Regions from separate parts of the Enterobacter cloacae complex sp. 394I7 genome, predicted to be linked through region 2. Evidence: predicted binding sites of a transcription regulator. Region 2 holds the regulator's gene; the other holds the start of a gene.
What was found. Region 2 encodes CRP, which controls carbon source genes, mostly activating them, when cyclic AMP is high. Its sites were predicted from a motif close to ATGTGANNNNNNTCACAT; they were not measured.
Positions count from the first base shown of each region.

Region 1: a site for CRP is predicted at 5,400-5,417, ahead of hpt (hypoxanthine phosphoribosyltransferase). Genes of this name have one in related genera too.

Region 1 covers NZ_JBXWCR010000003.1:65,931-73,897, forward strand. Annotated here, with positions in the region: gene panD (aspartate 1-decarboxylase) at 1-273, shown strand, start outside; gene AC2FAP_RS13765 (polysaccharide deacetylase family protein) at 314-1,561, opposite strand; gene AC2FAP_RS13770 (PTS sugar transporter subunit IIA) at 1,625-2,065, opposite strand; gene AC2FAP_RS13775 (ABC transporter permease) at 2,171-2,941, opposite strand; gene AC2FAP_RS13780 (ABC transporter ATP-binding protein) at 2,938-3,864, opposite strand; gene can (carbonate dehydratase) at 3,972-4,634, shown strand; gene hpt (hypoxanthine phosphoribosyltransferase) at 4,735-5,271, opposite strand; gene AC2FAP_RS13795 (glucose/quinate/shikimate family membrane-bound PQQ-dependent dehydrogenase) at 5,479-7,869, shown strand; gene cueO (multicopper oxidase CueO) at 7,966-7,967, opposite strand, start outside.
Region 2 covers NZ_JBXWCR010000006.1:21,739-29,705, forward strand. Annotated here, with positions in the region: gene AC2FAP_RS18540 (phosphoribulokinase) at 1-859, shown strand, start outside; gene AC2FAP_RS18545 (OsmC family protein) at 926-1,330, opposite strand; gene crp (cAMP-activated global transcriptional regulator CRP) at 1,642-2,274, shown strand; gene AC2FAP_RS18555 (YccS/YhfK family putative transporter) at 2,332-4,419, shown strand; gene argD (bifunctional acetylornithine/succinyldiaminopimelate transaminase) at 4,416-5,636, opposite strand; gene pabA (aminodeoxychorismate synthase component 2) at 5,723-6,286, opposite strand; gene AC2FAP_RS18570 (putative adenosine monophosphate-protein transferase Fic) at 6,317-6,919, opposite strand; gene AC2FAP_RS18575 (YhfG family protein) at 6,909-7,076, opposite strand; gene ppiA (peptidylprolyl isomerase A) at 7,184-7,756, opposite strand.

The DNA of each region.
Region 1 (7,967 bases), on a different contig from region 2:
GGCATCCTTGAAAACGAAGCCATTGATATCTGGAACGTGAATAACGGTAAGCGCTTCTCTACCTATGCGATCGCGGCGGAACGCGGCTCCAGAATTATCTCCGTGAATGGCGCTGCCGCTCACTGTGCTGACGTCGGTGATATCGTTATCATCGCCAGCTTCGTGATGATGTCTGACGAAGAAGCCCGTCGCTGGCAGCCAAAAGTGGCGTACTTCGAAGGCGACAACGAAATGAAACGCACCGCGAAAGCCATTCCGGTCCAGGTTGCCTGATATCCTGAAGGCTGTGAACCGTTCACAGCCTTCTCTCACCTCATCCCTGCGGCTGATTACTGATAAGCCGCGACATCGTCTCCAGCGAATCCGTCCTTAAAATATACAGTCGCTTAAGCAGGAACGGATTGTCCCCGGGCTTCACTTTGCCTTTTACCGTTGTCACCGCCAGGTGGAACCCTGCGTCATTCGCTGCTTTTACCGCTTTGTCATCATAGGCGCCAAACGGATAAGAGAGATAGAGCACGTGCGGGTTAAATTGCGCCAGCGCCCGGCGTGAACGCGCGAAATCGAACAAAATCACGTGATGGCTACGGCTCAGTAAGATCGGGTGTTTATTGCCGTCCACCCGATGCAAGAAGTGGGTATGGGACTGGATATCAAACACATCCTGGATCTGCTCAAGCTCAGAGACACTCATAAACTGCAGGTATTTCGGCGCCCACTTCTGCGGATGACGTTTTATACGCGACGAGATGATAAACGCCGTCGCCTTGAATCCATACGCTTTGAGGACGGGATACGCATAGCGGCTCACCGACTTCAGCCCGTCATCAAAGGTGATCACCACAGACTTCGCCGGCAGGTTCATTTTGTTACGCACATACCCTTCAAGCTGAGCCATCGTCAGCGTGGTATAGCCCTGATCGCGAAGCCAGGTCATCTGGTTGCTGAACGCACGCACGCTGGTGGTCGTGGAGGTATGCCGGAAACGGGTGTTCTCCTCATCACGCAGGATATGGTGATAGGTCAGGACCGGGATGCCGTTATCTTCCTGCGCATCCAGGCTGCTGATCCACGCCAGACGATTGCCGATGCGGATCTGATACCAGGTCTGGTTCAGACGGTCTTTAAGTTTATTCAGAATGGGGTAGCGAAGGTTAGCACTCATCGTGCCGAATGGGGCGCTTCCGCTGCTGGGAGCGTTAAAGACAGGCGTGTCTTTCCAGGTTATCAGGTTCTGGTTACTCAGCGGTTTATTCAAATCGCCAAGGCTGTCTTCCACGCGCTGTTTGCCCTGCACGTCTTCCAGGTGCTCTTTATCAATAAAGCCCGTGCCGAAGCCAAAACGAAACTCGTAGTAATCAGCGGATGTGGGGACAACGGCCAGGATTTGCCCGGCACGGATATTGCCGACATTGACCACATTGTTACCTACTTGCGCCCAGATAGCCGCATCTTCGGTGGTTTGCATATATCGGGCGGGAAGCCCTTGCTGAGCGATCAGGCTGGCAGATGCGCCGCCGGAAACCAGCAGCAACAGAAGGAACACAACGCGCATGAACATGGAATATTAATCGACACGGAAAATCAGCCACCATTGTAACAAAAGCAGCATCAATACCAATGTTTAATTCTTATACAAATCATGGAGCAAGACAAAGGGAGGATTTTTTTGCTGCTGATGCCACAGGCTGCTGACGCCGGCCACTTTTTTGTCGACGATTGCATGACGGAATTCAGCGCTGCTTAAGGTTTCCCGGAAGGGATACATGGATTCCAGCAGCAAAGAGTTAATGCCTGATATCACTTCACAGTTGTCGTGCTTGTGGCTCAACAATGCCGCAGAGCGATAAGGTGCCGCGCCGGATTTATCGGTCAGGAAGATGACGCCGTCACCGGTGTCGGTTTCATGCAGGGCATCGCACATCATTCGGCTGAGCATGTTGGTGCTCAATCCGCGCCAGTAGTTAACCGCACGGCATTGCGCCAGCGGACCAAATCTGGCCTCCAGTTTATCCAGCATATCCTGCGCCTGTTCATCATGGCAGGCGATCACCCATCCCAGCATCACTCTCTCCTTAGCAGGTAAGTAGTTTAGCGGAGTGAAGGTTAGCGTACGGTGATAACAATCAAAGAAAAGCGCCCGGCAAACAGAATGTCGCCGGGCGGGAGATTAGCTGCGCAGACCGCGTCCACGCTGAATCAGAGACCAGCACAGCAGGTAGAAGGCGATAATAAACACCACCAGCACCGCAACCGTGGTAATCAGTGGCACATCCGTAATGCCGAGGAAACCAAAGCGGAAGCCGCTGATCATATAAACAATCGGGTTCAGGTGTGACAGCGCCTGCCAGAACGGCGGCAGCAGCGTCAGGGAGTAGAACACCCCGCCAAGATAGGTCAGTGGCGTCAGCACAAAGGTCGGGATCAGGCTGATATCATCAAACGTTTTAGCAAACACCGCGTTCAGCAGACCGGCCAGCGAGAACAAGATTGCCGTCAACAGTAACGTGAGCGCCACGAACAGCCATGAATGCACCTGGAACGGCACAAAGAACAGGGAGATCGCCGTCACCAGAATCCCCACGCAGAGACCGCGCGCCACGCCGCCGCCCACATAACCCGCAATGATCACATGCGTTGGTACCGGCGCGACCAGCAGCTCTTCAATGTTACGCTGGAACTTGGCGCTAAAGAATGATGATGCCACGTTAGCATAGGCGTTGGTGATCACCGCCATCATGATCAGGCCCGGCACAATAAACTGCATATAGGTAAAGCCGTGCATTTCACCAATGCGGGAACCGATGAGGTTACCGAAGATGATGAAGTAGAGCGTCATGGTGATCACCGGCGGTACCAGGGTTTGCACCCAGATACGCATAAAGCGGTTAATCTCTTTCGCCCAGATGCTTTTCAGCGCGACCCAGTAAAGATGCGTCATGCCTTGTCTCCTTGTTTATCCTGCACCAGAGAGACAAACAGCTCTTCCAGTCGGTTCGCTTTGTTACGCATACTTAATACCTGAACACCCTGCGCGCTCAGCTGTGAGAACACACTGTTGATGCCCTGCTCGCGCAGCACTTCCACTTCCAGCGTTGAGGTATCCACCAGACGATAGTTATAGCCTTCCAGCGTCGGCAGCGGGCTTTTCGCCGCCAGGTCGAGAATGAAGGTTTCGGATTTCAGCTTGGCGAGCAGGCTCTTCATCGAGGTGTTTTCCACCAGCTCACCGTTCTGAATGATGCCGATATTGCGACACAGCATCTCCGCCTCTTCGAGGTAGTGCGTGGTCAAAATAATGGTCGTGCCTTTGTCGTTGAGGTCCTTCAGGAAGCCCCACATTGAACGACGCAGTTCGATATCCACGCCCGCGGTGGGCTCATCAAGGATCAGCAGCTTTGGCTCATGCATCAGCGCACGGGCAATCATCAGACGGCGCTTCATCCCGCCAGACAACATGCGCGCACGTTCATTGCGTTTTTCCCACAGATCGAGCTGTTTGAGGTACTTTTCGCTGCGCTCCACCGCTTCTTTGCGCTCAACACCGTAGTAACCCGCCTGATTAACCACGATTTGCTGCACTGTCTCGAACGGGTTGAAGTTGAACTCCTGCGGTACCAGTCCGAGCTGGCGCTTGGCATTCACCACATCTTTTTGCAGGTCGTAACCAAACACGCTCACCCGGCCGGACGTTTTATTGACCAGCGAACTGATAATGCCAATGGTGGTGGATTTCCCCGCCCCATTCGGCCCCAGAAGCGCGTAGAAATCCCCCGCTTCCACTTTGAGATCTATCCCACGCAGCGCCTGAACGCCGCCTGGATAGGTTTTTTTGAGCTGCTCAAGCTCCAGTGCAATCGCCATGAATTAAACTTACCTTAGGTTCTGACACACGTTGTGTGGTTTCATTAAAAGTCGAGTTACCCTATATTAGCGCAACGCAATCACTCGGTTACAGGTCGCTAACCTCCATGAACGACATAGATACACTCATCAGCAACAATGCACTATGGTCAAAAATGCTGGTGGAGGAAGACCCCGGATTTTTTGGAAAGCTCGCGCAGGCGCAAAACCCACGCTTTCTCTGGATTGGATGTTCCGACAGCCGCGTTCCGGCAGAGCGCCTGACAGGTCTCGAGCCTGGCGAACTGTTTGTGCACCGTAATGTTGCCAACCTGGTGATCCATACCGACCTCAACTGCCTTTCGGTTGTTCAGTACGCCGTTGACGTTCTGGAGGTCGAGCACATCATTATTTGTGGCCACTATGGCTGCGGCGGTGTGCAGGCCGCGATTGAAAATACCGAACTCGGGTTAATCGATAACTGGCTGCTGCATATCCGCGATATCTGGTTCAAACATAGCTCACTGTTGGGTGAAATGCCGCAGGAGCGTCGTCTCGATACCCTTTGCGAGCTGAACGTGATGGAGCAGGTTTATAACCTTGGTCATTCCACCATCATGCAATCGGCGTGGAAACGCGGGCAAAAAGTCTCGATCCACGGCTGGGCCTACGGTATTCACGATGGTCTGCTTCGTAACCTGGAAGTGACCGCCACCAACCGTGAAACGCTGGAGCAGCGCTATCGTTCCGGGATAGCTAACCTGAAGCTTAAGCACGTCAACCATAAATAGCTGCCTGTAAGCTGTTAGATAAAAACAAAACGGCAACCCGGGTTGCCGTTTTTACTGTGTGTCCCCTCGTCAGAGGGCAACAGACCGCACGTCACAAACCTTACTCGTCGAGCAGGATCACTTTACCCACATACGGCAGATGGCGGTAACGCTGCGCGTAGTCAATGCCATAGCCCACGACGAACTCGTCAGGGATAGAGAAGCCGACAAACTCTACCGGCACCTGCACTTCACGGCGGCTGGGTTTATCCAGCAGGGTGCAGATCGCCAGGGATTTTGGCTCACGCAGGCTCAGGATCTCGCGCACTTTAGAGAGCGTGTTGCCGGAGTCGATGATGTCCTCAACGATCAACACATCTTTGCCACGAATATCTTCATCCAGATCTTTCAGGATTTTCACATCACGGGTTGTGGACATGCCGCTGCCGTAGCTGGAGGCGGTCATAAAATCGACCTCATGGGACACCTGCACTTCACGGCACAGGTCTGCCATGAACATGAAAGAGCCACGTAAAAGACCGACCAGCACCATTTCGCTGCCGCTGTCCTTGTAATGTTCGGTGATTTGACGACCCAGTTCGGCGATACGCGCTTTGATCTCGGCTTCCGGGATCATCACTTCAACAGTATGTTTCATATTACTAACCATATGATTTTAATGAAAATCTCTCAATGCGGATGAATGTTACTCCGGCATCGATACGCAAGCCAGCCATTATATCAGTAAATGGATACACCTGGCGCATGAGTTATAAAAAGCAAATATTGTGATTCCGATCACACTTGTTAATACCTATAATTAGTTGCTAGCAAATAATTAACAAAACTGACGAGTACACTTTCTATGGCTGAAATAAAAACTCAACAGCCACGTCTACTGGTGACATTAACAGCGCTATTCGCCGCCTTCTGCGGCCTGTATCTGTTAATCGGTGGCGTCTGGCTGGCCGCAATTGGCGGCTCCTGGTACTACCCTATTGCGGGTCTGGTTATGCTTGGCGTAACCGTCCTGTTGTGGCGTAGAAAACAATCCGCGCTATGGCTTTATGCTGCTTTACTCCTCGCAACCATGATCTGGGGTGTCTGGGAAGTCGGTTTCGACTTCTGGGCACTGACGCCGCGCAGTGACATCCTGGTCTTCTTTGGTATCTGGCTGATCCTGCCGTTCGTGTGGCGTCGCCTGATTGTTCCTTCAAGCGGTGCCGTTGCGGCGCTGGTGGTTGCCCTGCTGATCAGCGGCGGCATTCTCACCTGGGCCGGTTTTAACGACCCGCAGGAGATTAACGGTACGCTGAATGCCGAATCCACCCCAGCTGCGGCTATCTCGCAGGTCGCGGATGGCGACTGGCCAGCTTATGGCCGTAATCAGGAAGGTCAGCGCTACTCCCCGCTCAAGCAGATCAACGCGGACAACGTTAAGAACCTGAAGGAAGCCTGGGTATTCCGTACCGGCGACCTGAAGATGCCAAACGATCCAGGTGAACTGACCAACGAAGTGACGCCGATTAAAGTCGGTAACATGCTTTATCTGTGCACCGCGCACCAGCGTCTGTTCGCGCTTGATGCGGCCACCGGTAAAGAGAAATGGCACTTCGATCCACAGCTGAACTCCAACCCGTCGTTCCAGCACATCACCTGCCGTGGCGTCTCTTACCACGAAGCGCGTGCTGATAATGCGAGCCCTGAAGTCATTGCCGACTGTCCTCGCCGCATCATGCTGCCGGTAAACGATGGCCGCCTGTTCGCGATCAATGCCGAAACCGGTAAGCTGTGTGAGACCTTTGCCAACAAAGGTATCCTGAATCTGCAGACCAACATGCCGGACACCACGCCGGGTCTGTATGAGCCAACCTCACCGCCGATCATCACCGATAAAACTATCGTGATTGCCGGCTCGGTAACCGATAACTTCTCCACCCGCGAAACCTCTGGCGTTATCCGTGGTTTTGACGTGAACACCGGTAAACTGCTGTGGGCCTTCGACCCGGGCGCGAAAGATCCAAATGCGATCCCATCGGACGAACACACCTTTACCTTTAACTCACCTAACTCCTGGGCACCGGCGGCGTATGACGCGAAGCTGGACCTGGTCTACCTGCCGATGGGCGTCACCACGCCAGATATCTGGGGGGGTAACCGTACGCCTGAGCAAGAGCGTTATGCCAGCTCTATCGTGGCGCTGAACGCGACCACCGGTAAACTGGCCTGGAGCTACCAGACTGTTCACCACGACCTGTGGGATATGGACATGCCGTCCCAGCCAACGCTGGCTGACATTACCGTTAACGGCAAAACCGTTCCGGTGATTTATGCACCCGCGAAAACGGGCAACATCTTTGTGCTGGATCGCAGCAACGGTAAGCTGGTTGTCCCGGCACCCGAAAAACCCGTTCCGCAGGGCGCTGCCAAAGGCGACTATGTCACCAAAACACAGCCGTTCTCTGACCTGAGCTTCCGTCCGAAGAAAGATCTCAGCGGTGCAGACATGTGGGGTGCCACAATGTTTGACCAGCTGGTGTGCCGCGTGATGTTCCATCAGCTGCGCTATGAAGGTATCTTCACGCCACCTTCTGAGCAGGGCACGCTGGTCTTCCCGGGTAACCTGGGCATGTTCGAATGGGGTGGGATCTCCGTTGACCCTAACCGTCAGGTGGCGATTGCCAACCCGATGGCCCTGCCGTTTGTTTCTAAGCTTATTCCACGCGGTCCAGGCAACCCAATGGAGCAGCCTAAAGATGCTAAAGGCAGCGGTACAGAAGCGGGTATTCAGCCGCAGTATGGCGTGCCCTATGGCGTCACGCTGAACCCGTTCCTGTCGCCGTTTGGTCTGCCGTGTAAACAGCCTGCCTGGGGTTATATCTCCGGCCTGGATCTGAAAACTAACCAGATCGTCTGGAAAAAACGTATTGGTACGCCTCAGGACAGCATGCCGTTCCCGATGCCGGTTCCTGTCCCGTTCAATATGGGTATGCCAATGCTGGGTGGTCCAATTTCTACCGCCGGTAACGTGCTGTTCATCGCGGCAACCGCCGATAACTACCTGCGCGCGTACAACATGACCAACGGTGAAAAACTGTGGCAAGGCCGTCTGCCAGCAGGTGGACAGGCAACGCCGATGACCTATGAAGTGAATGGCAAGCAGTACGTTGTCATCTCTGCGGGTGGTCACGGTTCGTTTGGTACGAAGATGGGCGACTACATTGTGGCTTATGCTTTACCCGACGACGCTAAATAACTAACACCGCCAACGGTAAAAAAAACGGCAACTTCGGTTGCCGTTTTTATTGCTTATCCCCTCTGGACCGGGGTCTGGGCATCAGGGCACACGATATT
Region 2 (7,967 bases):
ACATCCGGTTATTGCCGTTACGGGTTCGAGTGGTGCGGGAACCACCACGACCAGCCTCGCTTTTCGTAAGATTTTCGCCCAACTGAATCTCCGTGCGGCGGAGGTCGAAGGCGATAGCTTTCACCGCTACACGCGCCCGGAGATGGATATGGCTATCCGCAAGGCGCGCGATCTGGGTAAACACATCAGCTACTTCGGCCCGGAGGCCAATGACTTCGGCCTGCTGGAGCAAACCTTTCAGGAGTACGGCCAGAGCGGCAAGGGGCAGTCACGCAAATATCTGCACACCTACGATGAAGCCGTTCCCTGGAACCAGGTGCCCGGCACCTTTACCCCCTGGCAACCGCTGCCGGAACCGACCGACGTCCTGTTTTACGAAGGGTTGCACGGTGGCGTGGTGACGCCGCAGCATGACGTGGCGCGTCACGTGGATCTGCTGGTTGGCGTGGTGCCCATCGTGAACCTTGAGTGGATCCAGAAGCTGACGCGTGACATCAGCGAGCGCGGCCATTCACGCGAGGCGGTGATGGATTCCGTCGTGCGCTCCATGGAAGACTACATTACTTACCTGACGCCGCAGTTCTCCCGCACGCATATCAACTTCCAGCGCGTACCGACAGTGGACACCTCTAACCCGTTCGCCGCCAAAAGTATCCCGTCGCTGGATGAGAGCTTTGTGGTTATCCATTTCCGCAATCTCGACGGCATTGATTACCCCTGGCTGCTGGCGATGCTGCAGGGCTCATTTATTTCGCACATGAATACGTTAGTGGTTCCGGGCGGAAAAATGGGGCTGGCAATGGAATTAATTATGATGCCGCTGGTGCAGCGGTTGATAGAAGGGAAGAAAATCGCCTGATGATTTCCCTCTCCGCGTGGGAGAGGGCTTCGGTGAGGGCATCGGGGTGAACGATGCCCCCCAATATCAGGCGTCGATCACTTCATACGAATGCGTAATTTTTACCGCTTTCTCGAGCATTAACGCGACCGAGCAGTATTTCTCCGCTGAAAGATCGACCGCGCGTGAGACCGCCGCGTCTTTCAGTTCTTTCCCGCTGACGATGAAATGCAGGTTAATGTGGGTGAACAGGCGTGGTGCCTCTTCGCGGCGTTCTGAGGTGAGTTTTACTTCGCAGTCGGTCACATCGTGCCGGCCTTTTTGCAGGATCGACACCACATCAATTGCGCTGCATCCACCTGCTGCCATCAGCACCATTTCCATTGGGCTTGGTGCTTTATCGCCGGAGTTACCATCCATCAAAATCTGGTGTCCTGAAGCGGACTCGCCCAGGAACGTTAAACCTTCAACCCATTTCACACGCGCTTGCATATTCACTCACTCCAACGTTGCATTTTTGGTGACAGATTACGCGTGCGTTACATTTCTCGCAATGGAAGGCGACCTGCGTCATGCTGAAGCGAGACACCAGGAGACACGCGGCGAAAGCTATGCTAAAACACTCAGGATGCTACAGTAATACATTGACGTTACACATGTATGCAGAGGACATCAAACTTTACTGGCTGCGAAACGTTACGATAGCCGACTTCCCAGGGTATGGGTAAGAATTCGATTGCAACCCCAGAGTCCGGATGCATCTTATGACTCTGGTGACAGCTTATAACAGAGGATAACAGCGCATGGTGCTTGGCAAACCGCAAACAGACCCGACTCTCGAATGGTTCTTGTCTCATTGCCACATTCATAAGTACCCATCGAAGAGCACGCTGATTCACCAGGGTGAAAAAGCGGAAACGTTGTATTACATCGTCAAAGGCTCGGTGGCAGTGCTGATCAAAGATGAAGAAGGGAAAGAGATGATCCTTTCTTATCTGAACCAGGGCGATTTCATCGGTGAACTGGGCCTGTTTGAAGAAGGCCAGGAACGTAGCGCCTGGGTTCGTGCAAAGACAGCATGTGAAGTGGCTGAAATTTCCTACAAGAAATTCCGTCAGTTGATTCAAGTTAACCCTGACATCCTGATGCGTCTTTCTTCGCAGATGGCGCGCCGTCTGCAGGTGACATCTGAGAAAGTGGGTAACCTCGCCTTCCTGGACGTGACCGGCCGTATCGCTCAGACCCTGCTGAATCTGGCGAAACAACCCGATGCGATGACTCACCCTGATGGCATGCAAATTAAAATTACCCGTCAGGAAATCGGTCAGATTGTCGGTTGCTCCCGTGAAACAGTGGGCCGTATTCTGAAAATGCTGGAAGATCAGAACCTGATCTCCGCACACGGTAAAACCATCGTGGTTTACGGAACGCGTTAATTCCGCTCAAACGGCGTGCCATCGCAAGGTGTCACGCCGTTTTTGTCTCTATTCCCCATGTGGCGCAGGCTGATTTATCACCCGGAAGTTAACTACGCACTGCGGCAAACGCTGGTGTTGTGCCTTCCTGTGGCCGTGGGCCTGATTCTGGGCCATCTTCAGCAAGGTCTGCTCTTCTCTCTCGTTCCCGCCTGCTGCAACATTGCCGGTCTGGATACACCGCATAAGCGCTTTTTCAAACGGCTGATCGTGGGCGGCTCGCTGTTTGCGGGTTGTAGCCTCGCCGTACAGCTTTTGCTGGCCCGCGATATCCCGCTGCCGCTGATCCTCACCGTCCTGGCGATGACCCTGGGCGTAACCGCTGAGATCAGCTCACTGCACGCACGTTTGCTTCCCGCGTCGCTGATTGCCGCCATCTTCACGCTGAGCCTTGCGGGCAACATGCCGGTGTGGGAGCCGCTGCTGATCTACGCCCTCGGTACGCTGTGGTACGGGCTGTTTAACTGGTTTTGGTTCTGGCTGTGGCGGGAACAGCCGCTGCGGGAATCCCTGAGCCTGCTCTACGTGCAGCTGGCGGATTACTGTGAAGCCAAATACACCTTGCTCACCCAGCATACCGATCCAGAAAAATCACTGCCGCCGCTGCTGACGCGTCAGCAAAAGGTGGTGGACCTGATAAGCCAGTGTTATCAACAGCTGCATATGCTCGCCGCCAATAAGAACCACGAATATAAGCGGCTGCTGCGCGTCTTCCAGGTGGGGCTGGACTTACAGGAGCATATCTCCGTGAGCCTGCACCAGCCGCAGGAGGTGCAAAAACTGGTCGAGCGCAGCCATGCCGAAGCGGTGATCCGCTGGAACGCGCAAACCGTCTCCGCGCGCCTTCGGGTGCTGGCTGACGATATTCTGTATCACCGCTACCCCACGCGCTTTAACATGGACAAACAGCTCGGCGCGCTGGAGAAGATTGCCCGTCAGCATGAAGACAACCCGGTGGGTCAGTTTGCCGCCTGGCACTTCAGCCGTATCGCCCGCGTGTTACGAACCCAGCGTCCGCTTTATCCGCGCGACCTGATGGCCGACAAACAAAAACGCCTGCCGCTGCTGCCGGCGCTCAGAAGCTACCTCTCCCTTAAATCATCTGCCCTGCGCAACGCCGCGCGAATTAGCGTGATGCTAAGCATTGCCAGCCTGATGGGCATGGCGCTGCATCTGCCCAAACCGTACTGGATTTTAATGACCATCCTCTTTGTCACCCAGAACGGCTATGGCGCGACGCGGGTGCGCATTCTGCACCGGGCAGGCGGAACGATGGCGGGGCTGATCATTGCGGGCGTTACGCTGCACTTTCACGTGCCGGAAGGCTATACGCTGGCAGGGATGCTGGTGATCACGATGGTGAGCTACCTGATCATCCGCAAAAACTACGGCTGGGCGATGGTGGGCTTTACGGTAACGGCGGTGTATACCCTGCAGTTGCTCACGCTCAACGGCGAGCAGTTTATTATCGCCAGGCTGGTCGATACCCTGATCGGCTGCCTGATTGCCTTTGGCGGCATGGTCTGGCTGTGGCCTCAGTGGCAAAGCGGGCTGCTCAGACAGAACGCCCATGATGCGCTGGAGGCCGACCAGCAGGCCATTCGCCTGATCTTGAGTGACGACCCGCAGCCCTCTCCGCTGGCGTATCAGCGGATGAAGGTCAACCAGGCGCATAACGCCCTGTTTAACTCGCTGAATCAGGCCATGCAGGAGCCCGGCTTTAACTCGCACTATCTGGCGGACATGAAGCTCTGGGTGACGCACAGCCAGTTTATCGTTGAGCATATCAACGCCATGACCACGCTGGCGCGGGAACATACGATGCTGACGCCCGATCTGGCGCAGCGCTACCTGCAGTCGTGTGAGATTGCCCTGCAGCGGTGTCAGCAGCGACTCGAGTATGACGCGCCTGGCGAGTCAGGGGATTCGAACATTCTGGAGGCGCCAGAGACGCTCACCCACGGGCCAATGAGCACCCTGGAGCAGCATCTGCAGCGCGTTCTCGGGCATCTGAACACCATGCACACCATTTCGTCGGTAGCATGGCGTCAGCGCCCTCACCACGGGATATGGTTAACCCGTCGCTTAACGCGAACGGAGTCTTAAGCGTTTACGATCTTCGCGACCGCCGCGGCAAAACGGTTTAACCCGTCTTCAATGTCCTGATTTTCGACCACCAGCGACGGCGCAAAGCGCATCACGTCCGGCCCGGCATTGAGCACCATCACCCCTTCATGGGCGGCGGCGTGCAGGAAATCGCGCGCGCGGCCTTTGTACTGTGGCTTCAACTCCGCGCCGATCAGTAACCCCATCCCGCGGATCTCGCTGAAGACGTCATACTGGTCATCAATCTGCTGCAAATGCGTCACGAAAAGCTCACGCTTCGCGTTGACGCCGCTCAGAACCTCAGGGGTGTTGATAATGTCGAACGCGGCACCCGCGACGGCACTCGCCAGCGGGTTACCGCCGTATGTGGAACCGTGGGAACCCACGTGGAACGCGGAGGCAATCTCCTGCGTCGTTAATACCGCACTGACCGGGAAGCCGCCGCCGAGCGCTTTGGCGCTGGTCAGAATATCCGGCGTCACGCCGTAATGCATGTAGGCAAACAGGGAGCCGGTACGGCCCATCCCGCACTGCACTTCATCAAATACCAGCAGCGCCTGATGCTCATCGCACAGGTCGCGCAGCCCTTTCAGGAACTCAGGCGTGGCAGCCGTTACGCCGCCCTCTCCCTGGATCGGCTCCACCACCACCGCACAGGTGTGATCATCCATTACCGCTTTTACCGCATGCAGATCGTTAAACGGCACATGGATAATATCGGCCGGTTTTGGTCCAAAACCGTCGGAATACTTTGGCTGTCCGCCGACGGAAACGGTAAACAGCGAGCGACCGTGGAAGGCGTTGTGGAAAGCAATGATTTTGGTTTTGTACGGGCTGTGGCGCGTGGAGGCATAGTAGCGCGCCAGTTTGAAGGCGGTTTCGTTCGCTTCGGTACCGGAGTTCATAAACAGCACGCGTTCGGCGAAGGTCGCGCTGATTAACTTGCGGCCCAGACGCAGCGCCGGTTCGTTGGTAAAGACGTTGCTGGTATGCCACAGGGTTTCCCCCTGGGTTTTCAGCGCCTCCACCAGCACAGGATGGCAATGACCCAGTGCCGTCACCGCAATCCCACCGGCGAAATCAACATACTCTTTCCCCTGCTGATCCCAGACTCGGCTGCCTTTCCCTTTTACCGGGATAAACTCAGCCGGTGCATAAATCGGCAGAATGACTTCATCGAATGTCGCGCGGGTAATTGCAGATTGTTCAGTTGCCATGTCATGACCATCCATTTTATGTCACAGTGATTGTGAAAATATAATCACAAAATATGCATAAAAAATCACAGCAAGGCAACCACTATTCAACGATTGAGGAAATTTGCCAGCAGCTGGTGTCCCTGCTCGCTGAGGATACTCTCCGGGTGGAATTGCACCCCTTCGAGGTCCCATTCACGATGCCGAATCCCCATGATCTCCCGGGTATCGCTCCAGGCGGTAACCTCAAAGCATTCCGGCAGCGTTGATGGGTCAATGACCAGCGAATGGTAGCGCGTCACGGTAAGCGGATTATTAAGCCCCATAAACACGCCCGTGCCGGTATGGGTCACCGGCGCGGTTTTGCCATGCATCACTTTGGCGGCGCGCACAATGGTGGCACCAAACACCTGCCCAATGGCCTGGTGGCCCAGGCAGACGCCAAGAATGGGCAGCTTACCGGCGTAATGATGAATGACATCCAGCGAAATGCCCGATTCCGACGGCGTGCAGGGCCCCGGCGAGATAACGATTTTCTGCGGGGCAAGCGCGTCGATTTCGGCCAGGCTGATGTCGTCGTTGCGGCGGACCACCACCTCTGCACCCAGTTCAGAAAAATACTGGTAAAGGTTCCAGGTGAAGGAATCGTAGTTATCAATCAGCAGAATCATGGCGGCTCCAGAAAAACGTGCCGCCCTATTCTACTCAGTTTCCCGCGCTTCGCTCACTACTTTGGCAAAGATGGCGTTCAGGGCCGTTAAATCGCCCATTGCGCCACTCTGGTTGGCCGCCGCCCATTTGCCCGGGTCGATATCTTTCCAGCTCAGCTGATAGCCTGCATGGATGGCGAGTTGTTCGAAGAAGATCCGCTGAGCGATACCGTTGCCAATCCGGAAGGGATGGAGCACGTTGATCTCACAATAGTAGTGACTCAGGCGGGCCACAAACTCCTCTTTTTGCAGACCGTTGAGATACCCCTCTTCCTCGAGATCCTGCATCAGGACATTGCCCTCTTTCTCGATGTAGGCGAAGTGGCAGAAGCGGGTGTCGCCCTGATAAATATCGATTTCGCGGATATCGCCCGCCCAGTCAAAAATATCCTGATAAAGGTGGCGGTGGATTGCACAGAGATGCGGCAACCCCGGCGCCGACGGGCCTAAGCCGAGCGTCGCCACCCGCAGCGCGGTGATCTCATAGGATGCCTTTGCAAGACGGTCAGCCTGGCGGATATTCAGACGGTTACGCATCACATTCAGACCCGGGTAGAGATACGGGTCACGATCGTCACCGATTTTATCGCTCATAGTGCCTCCTGAGTTCTTCAAGACGGCTTTGCGCATCCTGGGCGTTTAGCGTAACGAGCGGGCTATCAACCCCCTCAAGGCGGCGGCTGGCCTGGAAATTACTGTTTCGCTGCTGCTCCCAGAGACGGGATTTTTGCTTATCGGTGAGTTTTTTCACTTAAGGCCTCCCTGAAGATGTCCGTGTGCCACAAGTATAAGCAGCAAAACGCGCTTTCGCAGGGAGGGGAGCGAAACACGGGCGAGAAGCGCCCGTGTCAAAGAAGGTTACGGCAGAACTTTTGCAGAGAGGATCACAACCGGTTTCGTCGGCACATTTTGGTACGGGCCAACGTCATGGGACTGCACCTGAGAAATCTTGTCAGCCACATCCATCCCTTTCACCACTTTACCGAAGACCGCGTAACCGAAGTCGCGCTGGCCGTGGTCGAGGAAGGCGTTATCCGCCACGTTGATAAAGAACTGGCTGGTGGCGCTGTCTTTATCTGCCGTACGCGCCATAGAGATGGTACCGCGGGTGTTGCGCAGGCCGTTATCCGCTTCGTTTTTAATCGGTGCGTTAGGCTGCTTTTGCTGCATTTGCTCGTTAAAACCACCGCCCTGCACCATAAAGCCCGGGATCACACGGTGGAAAGTGGTGCCGTTATAGAAACCGTTATTCACGTAGTCGAGGAAGTTTTTCACAGAAACCGGAGCTTTCTGGCTATTCAGTTCCAGCTCAATATTCCCGGCGGAGGTGGTCAGCAGAACGTGAGGGTCTCCTTTGGCTGCCAGCGCAGCAGGGGAAACGGCAGAAAGAGCAAACACAGCTGCGACAGCCGCCAGCGTTGATTTGAGCATGAGAATTCCTTAACAAAGCGCAGTATAAAAAGCGAATGGCTTGATTCTAAAGAGCAGTATGAACGGAGACCAGCCTTTTACCTAATTTTACGAAATTGAAACAGTTGTAACCACGCAAACGATTGGTTATGACGCCCATTAATGTGATCTGAATCACATAAAAACCTGCAATAGCGATCGAATTTCTCTTAAAAGATATGAATGGATCACT